Regions from separate parts of the Roseibium algicola genome, predicted to be linked through region 2. Evidence: predicted binding sites of a transcription regulator. Region 2 holds the regulator's gene; the other holds the start of a gene.

Region 1 (5,765 bases), 1.6 Mb from region 2:
TGCGCACCTGGTAGCCGAAGTCTTCCATGCCGCGCAGTTCGGTCATGGAGATGGCCAGGGTCTGCAGGTAGTTGTTCCGCAACACGAGTTCGGCGACCTCGTCGGTCATTTCGGCCAGAAGTTCGTTGCGCTGCTCGATGGTCAGCTTGCCGGATTTCACCGCGGCGCCGAGGGCGATCTTGATGTTGACCTCCATGTCCGAGGAGTTCACCCCGGCGGAATTGTCGATCGCATCGGAGTTGCAGCGTCCACCCTTCTTGTTGAACTCGATACGGGCGAGCTGGGTCAGGCCGAGGTTGGCACCTTCGCCGATCACCTTTGCGCCGATTTCCGATGCGGTGATGCGGATCGGGTCATTGGCGCGATCGCCCACATCGGCGTCCGTCTCGGACTTGGCGCGAATATAAGTGCCGATACCGCCGAACCACAGCAGGTCGACTTCCATCTTCAAGATGGCGGTCATCACTTCCTGCGGCGTTGCGCTGCCCTTGTTCAGGTTGAGCAGGGACTGCATTTCCGGTGAAAGCGGAATGGACTTCAGCTGGCGCGAGAAGATGCCGCCACCCTTGGAAATCAGGTCGGTGTTGTAGTCCTTCCAGGACGAGCGGCCGAGGTCGAACATCCGCTTGCGCTCTTCCCAGGTCTTTGCCGGGTCCGGATCCGGATCAATGAAGATGTCGCGGTGATCGAAGGCGGCGATCAGTCTGGTTGCCTTCGACAGCAACATGCCGTTGCCGAAGACGTCGCCGGACATGTCGCCGACACCGGCCGCCGTGAAGGGCTGGGTCTGGATATCCCGGTTCATCTCGCGGAAGTGCCGCTTGACCGCTTCCCAGGCGCCGCGTGCGGTGATGCCCATCTTCTTGTGATCGTAGCCGGCGGACCCGCCGGAGGCGAAGGCGTCGCCCAGCCAGAAGTGCCTTCCTTCCGAAATGCCGTTGGCCGTATCGGAGAAAGTGGCCGTGCCCTTGTCGGCTGCCACCACCAGATAGGGGTCGTCACCGTCATAGCGCTGCACGCGCTCCGGCGGCAGGATGTTGTCCTCGCCGAGGTTGTCGGTCACGTCCAGAAGGGCGTTGATGAAGATCTTGTAGCTTTCCGTGCCTTCCTTGAACCAGGCATCGCGATCGCTCATCGGCGGCAGGTTCTTGGGCACGAAACCACCCTTGGCACCGACCGGGACGATCACTGCGTTCTTCACCTGCTGTGCCTTCACCAGGCCGAGGACCTCGGTACGGAAGTCCTGCGGCCGGTCAGACCAGCGCAGGCCGCCACGGGCAACCATGCCGAAACGCAGGTGAACGCCTTCCACGCGGGGGCTGTAGACGAAGATTTCCCGGAACGGACGCGGTTGCGGCAGGTCGTCGATCTGGCGGCTGTCGATCTTGAAGGCAAAGGTCGGTTTGGGCTGCCCCTTCTTGTCGAGCTGGTAGAAGTTCGTGCGCAGGATCGATTCAATCGTGTTCTGGAACCGGCGCAGGATGCGGTCGTCGTCAAGGCTGGCGACGTCCTCCAGATCGGCGGTCAGTTCGCTTTCCAGCCGTTCCGTGCCGAGGTCCCTGTCTTTTTCGGTGACATCCGGGTTGAAGCGCAGGTGGAACAGTTCCACCAGTTTGGCCGCGATCTTCGGGTAGTTGTTGAGCGTGGACCACATATAGTCTTCGGAAAAGCGGATACCGGCCTGGCGCAGGTATCTCGACAGCGCGCGGATCACTGCCACGTCGCGCCAGGCAAGCTCCGCCGTCAGCACCAGGCGGTTATAGCCGTCGTCTTCCGCCAGCCCGGTCCAGACTGCCATGAACATGCTTTCCAGCCGGGGTTGCAGCTGATCGGAAAAGACGATGTCTTCGCCGCTGCGCGATTCCAGCGTCATTTCGTGCAGGTAGGACAAGGGGGCATCGGCCGGCGTGACGCGGTAGGTCCGCTCGTTGATCACGCGGAAGCCCATGTTTTCCAGGAGCGGCACGCGCGCGGACAGCGGGATCGGCGAACCGCGGTGATAGACCTTCAGCGACAGGCGGCTGTCCCTGGTGCCTGCCTGGCGGTGGAACGTGATGGTGGTGTCGTTCTTGTCGGACAGGGTTTCCAGCTTGACGATGTCGAACAGCGCGGACTGGGCGTTGTAGACTTCCTTGTAGCCGCCATGAAACGAAAGCGCGTAGCGGTCGGCCAGCTTGCGGGCCTGCGAGGGTGCGAATTCGTCCTTGAGCGCGTCGCGCACGCTGTCGGACCAGGTGCGCACCATGTCGGCAACGGCGGCCTCCAACTCTTCCTGCTGGGGCGTCGGCGTTTCCCCGCGATCGCGGCCGATGATGTAGTGAACCCGCGCCAGCGGACCTTCTGGATAGGTAACGTACCAGGCCGACACGCGTCCTTCATAGACCGAGGCCAGATAGGTGCCGACGTTCAGGCGAACTTCGGTGGAATAGCGGTCACGCGGGACGAAGACCAGAATGGAGACATAGCGGTCGAACTTGTCCGGGCGGGACAGCACGCGAATGCGCGGGCGCTCGTCCAGCTGCAGGATGGCGATGGAAAAGTCGAACAGGCGCTCCCGTTCGATCTGGAACAGCTCGTCACGCGGGAAAGCTTCCAGAACGTTGCGGAGGGCGCGACCGGAATGGCTTTCCGACCCGTAGCCGGCGCGGGCCAGAACGCTGGCAACCTTGCGGCGCAGGAACGGGATGGTGCTGGTCGGTTCGGTATAGGCGGTCGAGGCGAACAGGCCGACAATGCGCAGCTCGCCGTTCATGTTGCCTTCGTCGTCATAAAGCTTGGCGCCGACGTAATCCATGTGCACGCGCCGGTGCACGGTGCTTTTCACGTTGGCCTTGGCAATGATCAGCGGTTCGGGTTTCTTCAGGAACTCGCGAATTTCCGGCGTGATCTGCACGAACTCCGTGCCGCGGCGGAGAACGCGCACATCCGGGTCGGACAAGAGGCCGAGACCCGTACCCTCATGGGGGGAAAGCTCGCCCTCCTCGACGCCGCCTTCGAACATGTATTCGCGCATGCCGAGGAAAATGAAGTTGTCGTTCTCCATCCACTCCAGGAAGTGGATTGCTTCCCACAACTCGTCGCTGCTGCCGGGAATTTGCGTGGTCTTGTAGGTGTCGATGGCCTCCGCCAGGCGTTCCTGCATCGGCTTGAAGTCCGATACGACGGCGCGGACATCGGACAGAACCTTGTCGAGCCGCGCCTTGAGGGCTGCGCGGGCTTCGGGCGAATCAATCCGTGTCACGTGGATATGGATGAGGCTTTCCTGCCGGTCGGTCCGCTTCGGTGGTTTCTTGCGGGCCGTGGCGCTTGTCAGTTTGCCGTTGTCATCCCGTTCCACGATGAAGATCGGGTGCAGGACCAGATGCACTTCGATCTTGCTTTCCTGCAGCTCGTCCATGACGGAATCGACCAGGAAGGGCATGTTGTCGTTGACGATCTCGATAATCGAGACGCCCTTGACCTTGCTGCCCTGGGCCTTGAACGCCGGATCGGCGATGCTGACACGATGCGTGCCGAGTTCGTGGTTCTGGAAATCCTGCCAGGCGTCCCGGGCAAAGCCGGTCAGCTCTTCCGCGGTGTAGGCCACGAGGTCTTCCGCTGCGCCCCGGTCATAAAAGGCGCGGGAAAACTCGGCGAGAGCCGGATCTTCCTGATTCAAGGTTGCTTGGACCGCGTCGATGAGTTTGAGTTTCTCGACGTCGTGTTTGTCCGGCATTTTCCATCCCCTTAGGCGATCGTATGGTTTGGCTCTGTCGCTCGCTCGTTCTAAGACTTAAGTTCATATTTCAGCGACATAAACGGTTTCATGACGGGAGGAGCAAATTGTCAAGTAAAGTCACGGCCTTGCAAATCGATTCAAATGTAACATTGAGTGAAAAGACACAGGCTTATTTCGACTTGTGCCAGGAGAAGCTGGGTCTCGTTCCCAACGTCCTCAAGGCATATGCGTTCGACGAAACGAAGCTGCGCGCCTTCACCGACATGTACAACGACCTCATGCTGGGCGAATGTACACTCTCCAAGCTCGAGAGAGAGATGATTGCCGTTGCGGTATCAGCGGTCAACCGCTGTTTTTATTGTCTGACGGCTCATGGTGCTGCGGTGCGCGAGCTTTCCGGGGACCCCGTGCTGGGGGAACTGATGGTGATGAACTACCGCGTTGCGGATCTTTCGCCAAAGCAGCGGGCGATGCTCGACTTCGCCGTCAAGTTGACGGAGAAGCCGGCGGAAATCGTGGAAAGCGACCGGCAAGCCCTGCGTGATGTCGGGTTTACGGATCGCGACATCTGGGACATCGCCTCGGTAACGGGCTTCTTCAACATGTCAAACAGGGTGGCTGCGGCGTCCGACATGCGCCCGAATGATGAGTATCACTCAAGGGCCCGTTGAGATAACGGAGCGTCGCGCGGCGGTGACAAGCCGCGCGATTGGGTGTATGACGCTTGCGATTTTGCACCGATCTGCCTGACGGCTTTCGGGCCCTGGGGTTCGAAACTGGCGGCAATCACGAGAGGGAGAGGAACGGGCGATGGTTGCGCGCGTGTTTATTGATGGTGAAGCCGGTACGACGGGTCTGCAGATCCGCGAGCGCCTTGCCATGCGCCGCGACCTTGAGCTGATTTCCATTCCGGACGAAAGCCGGAAGGATCCGGCAGCCCGGGCCGACTACCTCAACAAGGCCGATATTGCCATTCTTTGCCTGCCGGATGCGGCGGCCAAGGAAAGCGTTGCCCTGATCGAGAACGACACCACCCGTGTGATTGACGCTTCCAGCGCCCACCGGGTTGCCGAGGGCTGGGCCTACGGCTTTGCCGAAATGGACCTCGACCAGGCCGATATCATCGCCGCAGCCATGCGCGTTGCCAATCCGGGCTGCTGGCCGCAAGGCCTGATCGCCGCGGTTCGTCCGCTGATCACCGCGGAGCTGCTGCCGTCGGACTTCAACCTGACCTATTTCGGCATCTCCGGGTATTCCGGTGGTGGCAAGGGCATGATTGCCGATTACGAAGCCGCCGGAACCAGCGCAAATTCGTTTGCGCCGTACGCGCTCGGGTTCAATCACAAGCACCTTCCGGAAATGACGGAATACGGGTTGCTCGACGCAGCTCCACTGTTCACTCCGACCGTCGGCGATTTCTACAAGGGCATGCTGACGGTGGTTCCGTTGAACCTGGCAGGCCTTGCCAAGGTGCCGACGGGCGAGCAGCTGCATGCGGCGATCGCCGATCATTTCGCTTCGGCACCCGGCGGTTTTGTCGAGGTCGCACCGCTGGAAGCGCTCGAGAAATCCGACAGCCTCAACCCGCAGGCGCTCAACGACACCAACAAGCTGCATCTGCACGTCTTTGCAAATGACGCCAGGGCGCAGGCCGCGATCGTTGCCGTCTACGACAACCTGGGCAAGGGCGCGTCCGGCGCTGCCGTCCAGAACCTCAATCTGATGCTCGGTGTCGATCAGACAACCAGCCTTGCTGCGTAAGCGGCATCCGTTTTCAGGCCTTTCAGGAGAGAAGAAGAATGGAAAAATTTGAGACCCTGACCGGTGTCGCAGCGCCGTTGCCGATCGTGAACATCGACACGGACATGATCATTCCGAAGCAGTTCCTGAAGACGATCAAGCGCACGGGCCTCGGCACCGCGCTGTTCCACGAAATGCGCACCAACGACGACGGATCGGAGAACGAGAGCTTCGTTCTCAACAAGGCCGCCTACCGCAATGCCAAGATCCTGATCGCCGGTGATAACTTCGGATGCGGTTCCTCGCG
Region 2 (5,765 bases):
ACGGTTCGCTCGGACTTGGTGCCACCCATTCGGAAACCGTGAAGCAGGTCATTCTGCCGGCGGCCCTGCCGGGGATCGTCGGGGCCATCCTGCTGGCGGCCTCTCGCGCCATCGGTGAAACCATGATCGTTGTGCTGGGGGCCGGCGCTGCTGCCCGGCTCAGCATGAACCCGCTCGAAGCGATGACCACCGTGACCGCGAAGATCGTCAGCCAGCTCACTGGTGACGCCGACTTTGCCTCCCCGGAAGCCCTTGTCGCCTTCGCACTCGGCATGACCCTGTTCGTCGTGACCCTGGGGCTCAACATCGTCGCGCTCTACATCGTGCGCAAATATCGGGAGCAGTACGACTAATGACCGACACGACCCTTACGCCACCGTCGGGCAAGACCAGTGCTCCGACCCCGCACAAGACCACGTCGATCCTCGAACTCGATCCGCTGACCAGAAAGCGCAACGCCGCTGAAGCGCGCTTCAAGCTCTACGGCATCATTGCCATCGGCATCGGCCTGTTCTTCCTCGTCGCGCTGTTGTGGGCAATCCTTTCCAACGGCCTTGGCGCCTTCAGCCAGACCTTCCTGAAGGTGGATGTCCCGCTCAATCAGGAGCAGATTGCCGAAGCGGAAAAGTCGGTGGTCAAGACCTCCAAGTACCGGGCCATTATCGACGACGCCTTTGCCAAGGAACTTGCCGGCCTCAATATCACCACCGACATGTCGGCAAAGGACCTGCAGAAGCTGTTCTCCTCAGGGGCTGCCGCGACGGTTCGTGACTATGCACTTGCCAACCCGGACAAGATCGGCACGACGGTAACCTTCGAGCTGATCGCCTCATCCCGTGTCGACGGCTACCTGAAGGGCCGCGTCAAGCGCGAGGATCTTGCCGAAGACAAGAACCTGGACGCCGCACACCTGGATCTGGCTGACCAGATGCAGTCCGCCGGCATTCTGGAGAAGCGCTTCAACTGGGCCTTCATCACCGGAACCGATGCTTCCGACAGCCGTCCGGAGCAGGCCGGCATCGGGGCGTCCATGATCGGGTCGCTGTTCATGATGCTGGTGGTGCTGTTCCTGTCGCTGCCGATCGGCGTGGCCGCTTCCATCTACCTGGAAGAGTTCGCTCCGCAGAACAAGTTCACCGATCTGATCGAGGTGAATATCTCCAACCTGGCCGCCGTTCCCTCCATCGTGTTCGGTATTCTCGGTCTGGCGGTCTTCATCCAGTTCATGCATCTGCCGCAATCCGCACCGCTGGTCGGTGGCCTGGTGCTGACGCTGATGACACTTCCGACGATCATCATCTCCACCCGCGCCTCCTTGAAGGCCGTTCCGCCGAGCATCCGCGATGCGGCCCTTGGTATTGGCGCCTCCAAGATGCAGTCGATCTTCCACCATGTCCTGCCGCTGGCAATGCCTGGCATTCTGACCGGCACGATCATCGGTCTGGCACAGGCGCTTGGGGAAACCGCTCCGCTGCTGCTGATCGGGATGGTCGGTTTCATCGCCTCCAATTTCCCGGACGGTGTGGCTGCCGGTTTCTTCTCTCCGAACTCGGCCATGCCGGCCCAGATCTACGAGTGGGCGAAACGCGCCGACCCGGCTTTCTATGAACGCGCTTGGGGCGGGATCATCGTGCTGCTGGTCTTCCTCATGACCATGAACATTATCGCTATCATCCTGCGCCGCAGGTTTGAACGCCGCTGGTAAGGATTGCTCCGATGAACGAGATGCCGAATTTTGAACAGGCGAAAACCATGACCGACAGCAAAATTTCCGCGAACAAGGTGCAGGTCTATTATGGCGATACCCACGCCATCAAGGACGTGGACATCGAGATCCAGCCGCGGTCCGTGACTGCCTTCATCGGTCCCTCCGGATGTGGCAAGTCGACGTTCCTGCGGACGATCAACCGCATGAACGACACCATCGACATCTGCCGTGTGGAAGGGTCGATCAAGATCGACGGTGAGGACATCTACGATCCCAAGGTCGATCCCGTACAGCTGCGTGCCAAGGTCGGCATGGTTTTCCAGAAGCCGAACCCGTTTCCCAAGTCGATCTACGACAACATTGCGTATGGTCCGCGGATCCATGGTCTGGCCCGCAACAAGTCCGAGCTTGATGAAATCGTAGCCTCCAGCCTGCAGAAGGCCGGGCTTTGGGAAGAAGTCAAGAACCGTCTGGACGAGCCGGGCACCGGCATGTCGGGCGGTCAGCAGCAGCGTCTGTGCATTGCCCGTGCGATTGCCGTCAGCCCGGAAGTGATCCTGATGGACGAACCGTGCTCGGCGCTTGACCCCATCGCGACCGCGAAGGTGGAAGAGCTGATCGACGAACTGCGGGAAAACTTCACCATCGTGATCGTGACCCACTCGATGCAGCAGGCTGCCCGTGTGTCTCAGCGAACCGCGTTCTTCCACCTGGGTGTTCTGGTGGAGGAAGGTCTGACGGAGGACATCTTTACCAATCCGAAGGACAAGCGTACGCAGGACTATATTACGGGCCGCTTCGGCTAAGCATTTTTTAGGTTTCTGAAGGGGACACAGGATGTCTGAACATACAGTCTCGGCTTACGATGACGAACTGACGGCCATGGCCGGCAAGGTTGCCGAAATGGGTGGTATTGCCGAAAAGGCTTTCGCCGATGCGGTGTCCGCGCTGGTGTCGCAGGATCTGGAGCTTGCCAAGGCGACGATCAAGGGCGATGTCCGTCTGGACAGCCTTTACAACGAACTTGAAGTGAAGCTGATCGAGCTGATCGTCCGCCGCCAGCCGATGGGGCAGGACCTGCGTGAAATCACCGCCGCAACGCGCATTGCCAATGACCTGGAGCGTGTTGGCGATCTTGCCAAGAACGTTGCCAAGCGCGTCATCGCCATCGACAGCGACTTGCAGTCCAAGAAGCTCGCGATCGGTGTGGAGCACATGACGGAACTTGCTCTTTCGCAGCTCAAGCAGGTGCTGGATGCCTACGCCCGCAAGGATGCGGAAGCCGCCCGCCGGGTTCAGGAAGCCGACGCCGAGGTCGACGCGATCTACACGTCGATCTTTCGCGAACTCCTGACCTACATGATGGAAGACCCGCGGGTCATTACCCAGTGCGTCCATCTCTTGTTCTGCGCAAAGAACATCGAGCGCATCGGCGATCACGCCACGAACATCGCCGAGAACGTCTACTACATGGTCACTGGCGAGCGTTTGCCGGAAGACCGGGCAAAGGTCGACGAAACAGGCGCGGTCTGACCCGCCGGTAATCGTCGGATTTGCAGAAGATCTTAACGGCCGGCGCTTCGGCGCCGGTTGCGGTAATTGGAGCGAGATGTATGCCGAAGGTGCTCATCGTTGAAGACGAAGAACCGCTCAGCCTTCTATTGAGATACAATTTGGAAGCGGAAGGGTACTCGGTCGAGTCCTGTGTCCGGGGTGACGAGGCGGAAATCCGCCTGCGGGAAAGCCTGCCGGATCTGTTGCTGCTCGACTGGATGCTGCCGGGCCTGTCCGGAATTGAACTGTGCCGCCGCCTGCGGGCGCGCGAAGACACCGAGCGCCTGCCGGTCATCATGCTGACGGCACGCGGTGAGGAAGCAGAGCGCATCCGCGGCCTGTCGACCGGTGCCGACGACTACGTGGTCAAGCCCTTCTCGGTACCGGAATTGATGGCCCGCGTGCGCGCCATCCTGCGCCGGGCAAGTCCGGAAGTGGTGTCCAGCATGTTGCGATCCGGCGATATCGAACTGGATCGCGAAACGCACCGCGTTCGCCGCAACACCAAGGAAATACACCTGGGGCCGACGGAATTCCGCCTGCTGGAATTCCTGATGACATCGCCTGGCCGTGTCTTCTCCCGCGAACAACTGCTGGATGGGGTCTGGGGTCACGATGTCTACGTGGACGAACGCACTGTCGATGTTCACGTCGGTCGCTTGCGCAAGGCTCTGAACAAGGGCAAGGCGAAGGATCCTATCCGTACCGTCCGTGGTGCCGGATACGCCTTCAATGACCAGTTCACCTCTGCCACTGCCTGAGCGCAACTTGCAGAATGGAATTAAGGAGCCCGCTTTCAAGCGGGCTTTTTGTTTCTCAGCGGTTATGTGCCTTTCGCGGAACAAGGTTCTCTTCTGCGACCACCCCATCAGATGTGTCGGTGTCGGGGCTGATCCTGCGGTCCCTGTCGTGGCGGAGCGGTCAAACAAGGTTTGATTTGATGGAACGGAAACGACATGGATCGGTGCCAAGAACAAGCCGTGGGAGGTCACTGGTCGGGGTCGGGCATCTGGTCAATGGAAGGCCCAAACAAAAAAAAGCCCGCCAGATGGCGGGCTTTCTCATGAATTGGTTAGGTGCGAGGCTATCAGCCTGCCTGAGCCATCGTCTTGCGATCGCGGCGGCGGTCGGCGACCGGCTGATACGCGATCTTGCAGTGATGAGCGCAGTAGGGGACGCCGGCATCGGACTGGCGGCCGCAGAAGTAAAAGTCGTCGGTCGCCGGGTCGCCAATCGGCCATTTGCAGGTCCGCTCGGTCAGCGTCAGGATGGTAGCCCGCTGCGAGATCGGAACGAGCTCTGCAATCGGCTCTACGCGCGGCTTGGGGGCCACCACTGGTGCAGGCGAGATGTCTGCTTTAAGGGCCGTCGCGCCGATCGACTGCGGATGTGACGTCGTCGGTTTCTTCGGCGCTGCACCCGTTGCAGGAGCTGCGGTGCGCGGCCGGCGCGGCTTGGCGCTTGAAGAGGTGGACTTGGCGCGGCCGGACAGGCCAAGGCGGTGCACCTTGCCGATCACGGCGTTACGGGTAACACCACCCAGTTCGCCTGCGATCTGGCTTGCGCTCAAGCCGTCGCCCCAAAGCTTTTTGAGAAGCTCAACTCGTTCGTTTGTCCAACTCATTGCCGCACCCTTTAGTTTGACCGTCCTGCGGCCATTAACCCCGTGTTAAGCATGCGCAAGCACGCTTAATGCTGGCAGATCTAGTGCCTCTTGGTGATTTGCCTCACGAGATCTCGTGTCTGATTGCTGAGAGGTTACAATAACGTTAATTTGTCAGGCAACCACTCGACCCAAACCAGTTGGGGATGAAACGACTTTTCCCCAATTATGGCGAGGTCATTGAGAATTTTATGAAATCCGCCCTCCGCGGCACATGAAATGTCTTGTGCGCCATTTCCATTGACAGTGCATGGTACCGGCAGTGTATAAGAAAGCCGCTGCGTGCCGCCTCATCGGGGCGGCACGTTGCGTTTTGGCCCTTCGGCATCTTTTCAAGGTGACGGCCCGGCGTCGGGGCGACGCAGGGGACAGCAGGGGCGTTTAAAGGAGACAAACGAGGTTATGTCCGCGACTGCACTATTCGGAAATTACGCAAGATCGAACCTGTCTTTCGATCATGGGGAAGGCGTCTGGCTGGTTACCACCGATGGCCGACGATTCCTCGATTGCGGTTCCGGCATCGCGGTCAACGCACTCGGTCATGCCCATCCGCATCTGGTCAAGGCATTGCAGGATCAGGCAGCCAAGCTGTGGCATACCTCTAACCTGCACCAGATCCCGGATGGCGAACGGCTGGCGCAGCGCCTGTGCGCGGAAACCTTTGCCGACAAGGTGCTGTTCGTGAATTCCGGCGCGGAAGCGATGGAAGCTGCCATCAAATGCGCGCGCCGTTATCATTATGACAACGGCAACCCCGAGCGGTTCCACATCGTGACCTTCGAAGGCGCCTTCCATGGCCGGACCATCGCGACCATCGCGGCTGGCGGCCAGGCGAAATAT

The links. The regulator PhoB, encoded in region 2, activates phosphate uptake and scavenging genes when phosphate is short. The targets are predictions, from matches to a motif close to TGTCATNNANCTGTCAT.
Region 1: the regulator PhoB is predicted to act here: its motif matches at 3,795-3,811, upstream of B0E33_RS12805 (NAD-glutamate dehydrogenase).

Annotation. Positions count from the first base shown of each region.
Region 1 is NZ_CP019630.1:2,746,161-2,751,925, forward strand. Features, by position in the region: gene B0E33_RS12805 (NAD-glutamate dehydrogenase) at 1-3,715, opposite strand, end outside; gene B0E33_RS12810 (peroxidase-related enzyme) at 3,823-4,389, shown strand; gene argC (N-acetyl-gamma-glutamyl-phosphate reductase) at 4,529-5,479, shown strand; gene leuD (3-isopropylmalate dehydratase small subunit) at 5,518-5,765, shown strand, end outside.
Region 2 is NZ_CP019630.1:1,139,704-1,145,468, reverse strand. Features, by position in the region: gene pstC (phosphate ABC transporter permease subunit PstC) at 1-353, shown strand, start outside; gene pstA (phosphate ABC transporter permease PstA) at 353-1,705, shown strand; gene pstB (phosphate ABC transporter ATP-binding protein PstB) at 1,753-2,514, shown strand; gene phoU (phosphate signaling complex protein PhoU) at 2,546-3,241, shown strand; gene phoB (phosphate regulon transcriptional regulator PhoB) at 3,322-4,023, shown strand; gene B0E33_RS05355 (GcrA family cell cycle regulator) at 4,350-4,886, opposite strand; gene B0E33_RS05350 (aspartate aminotransferase family protein) at 5,328-5,765, shown strand, end outside.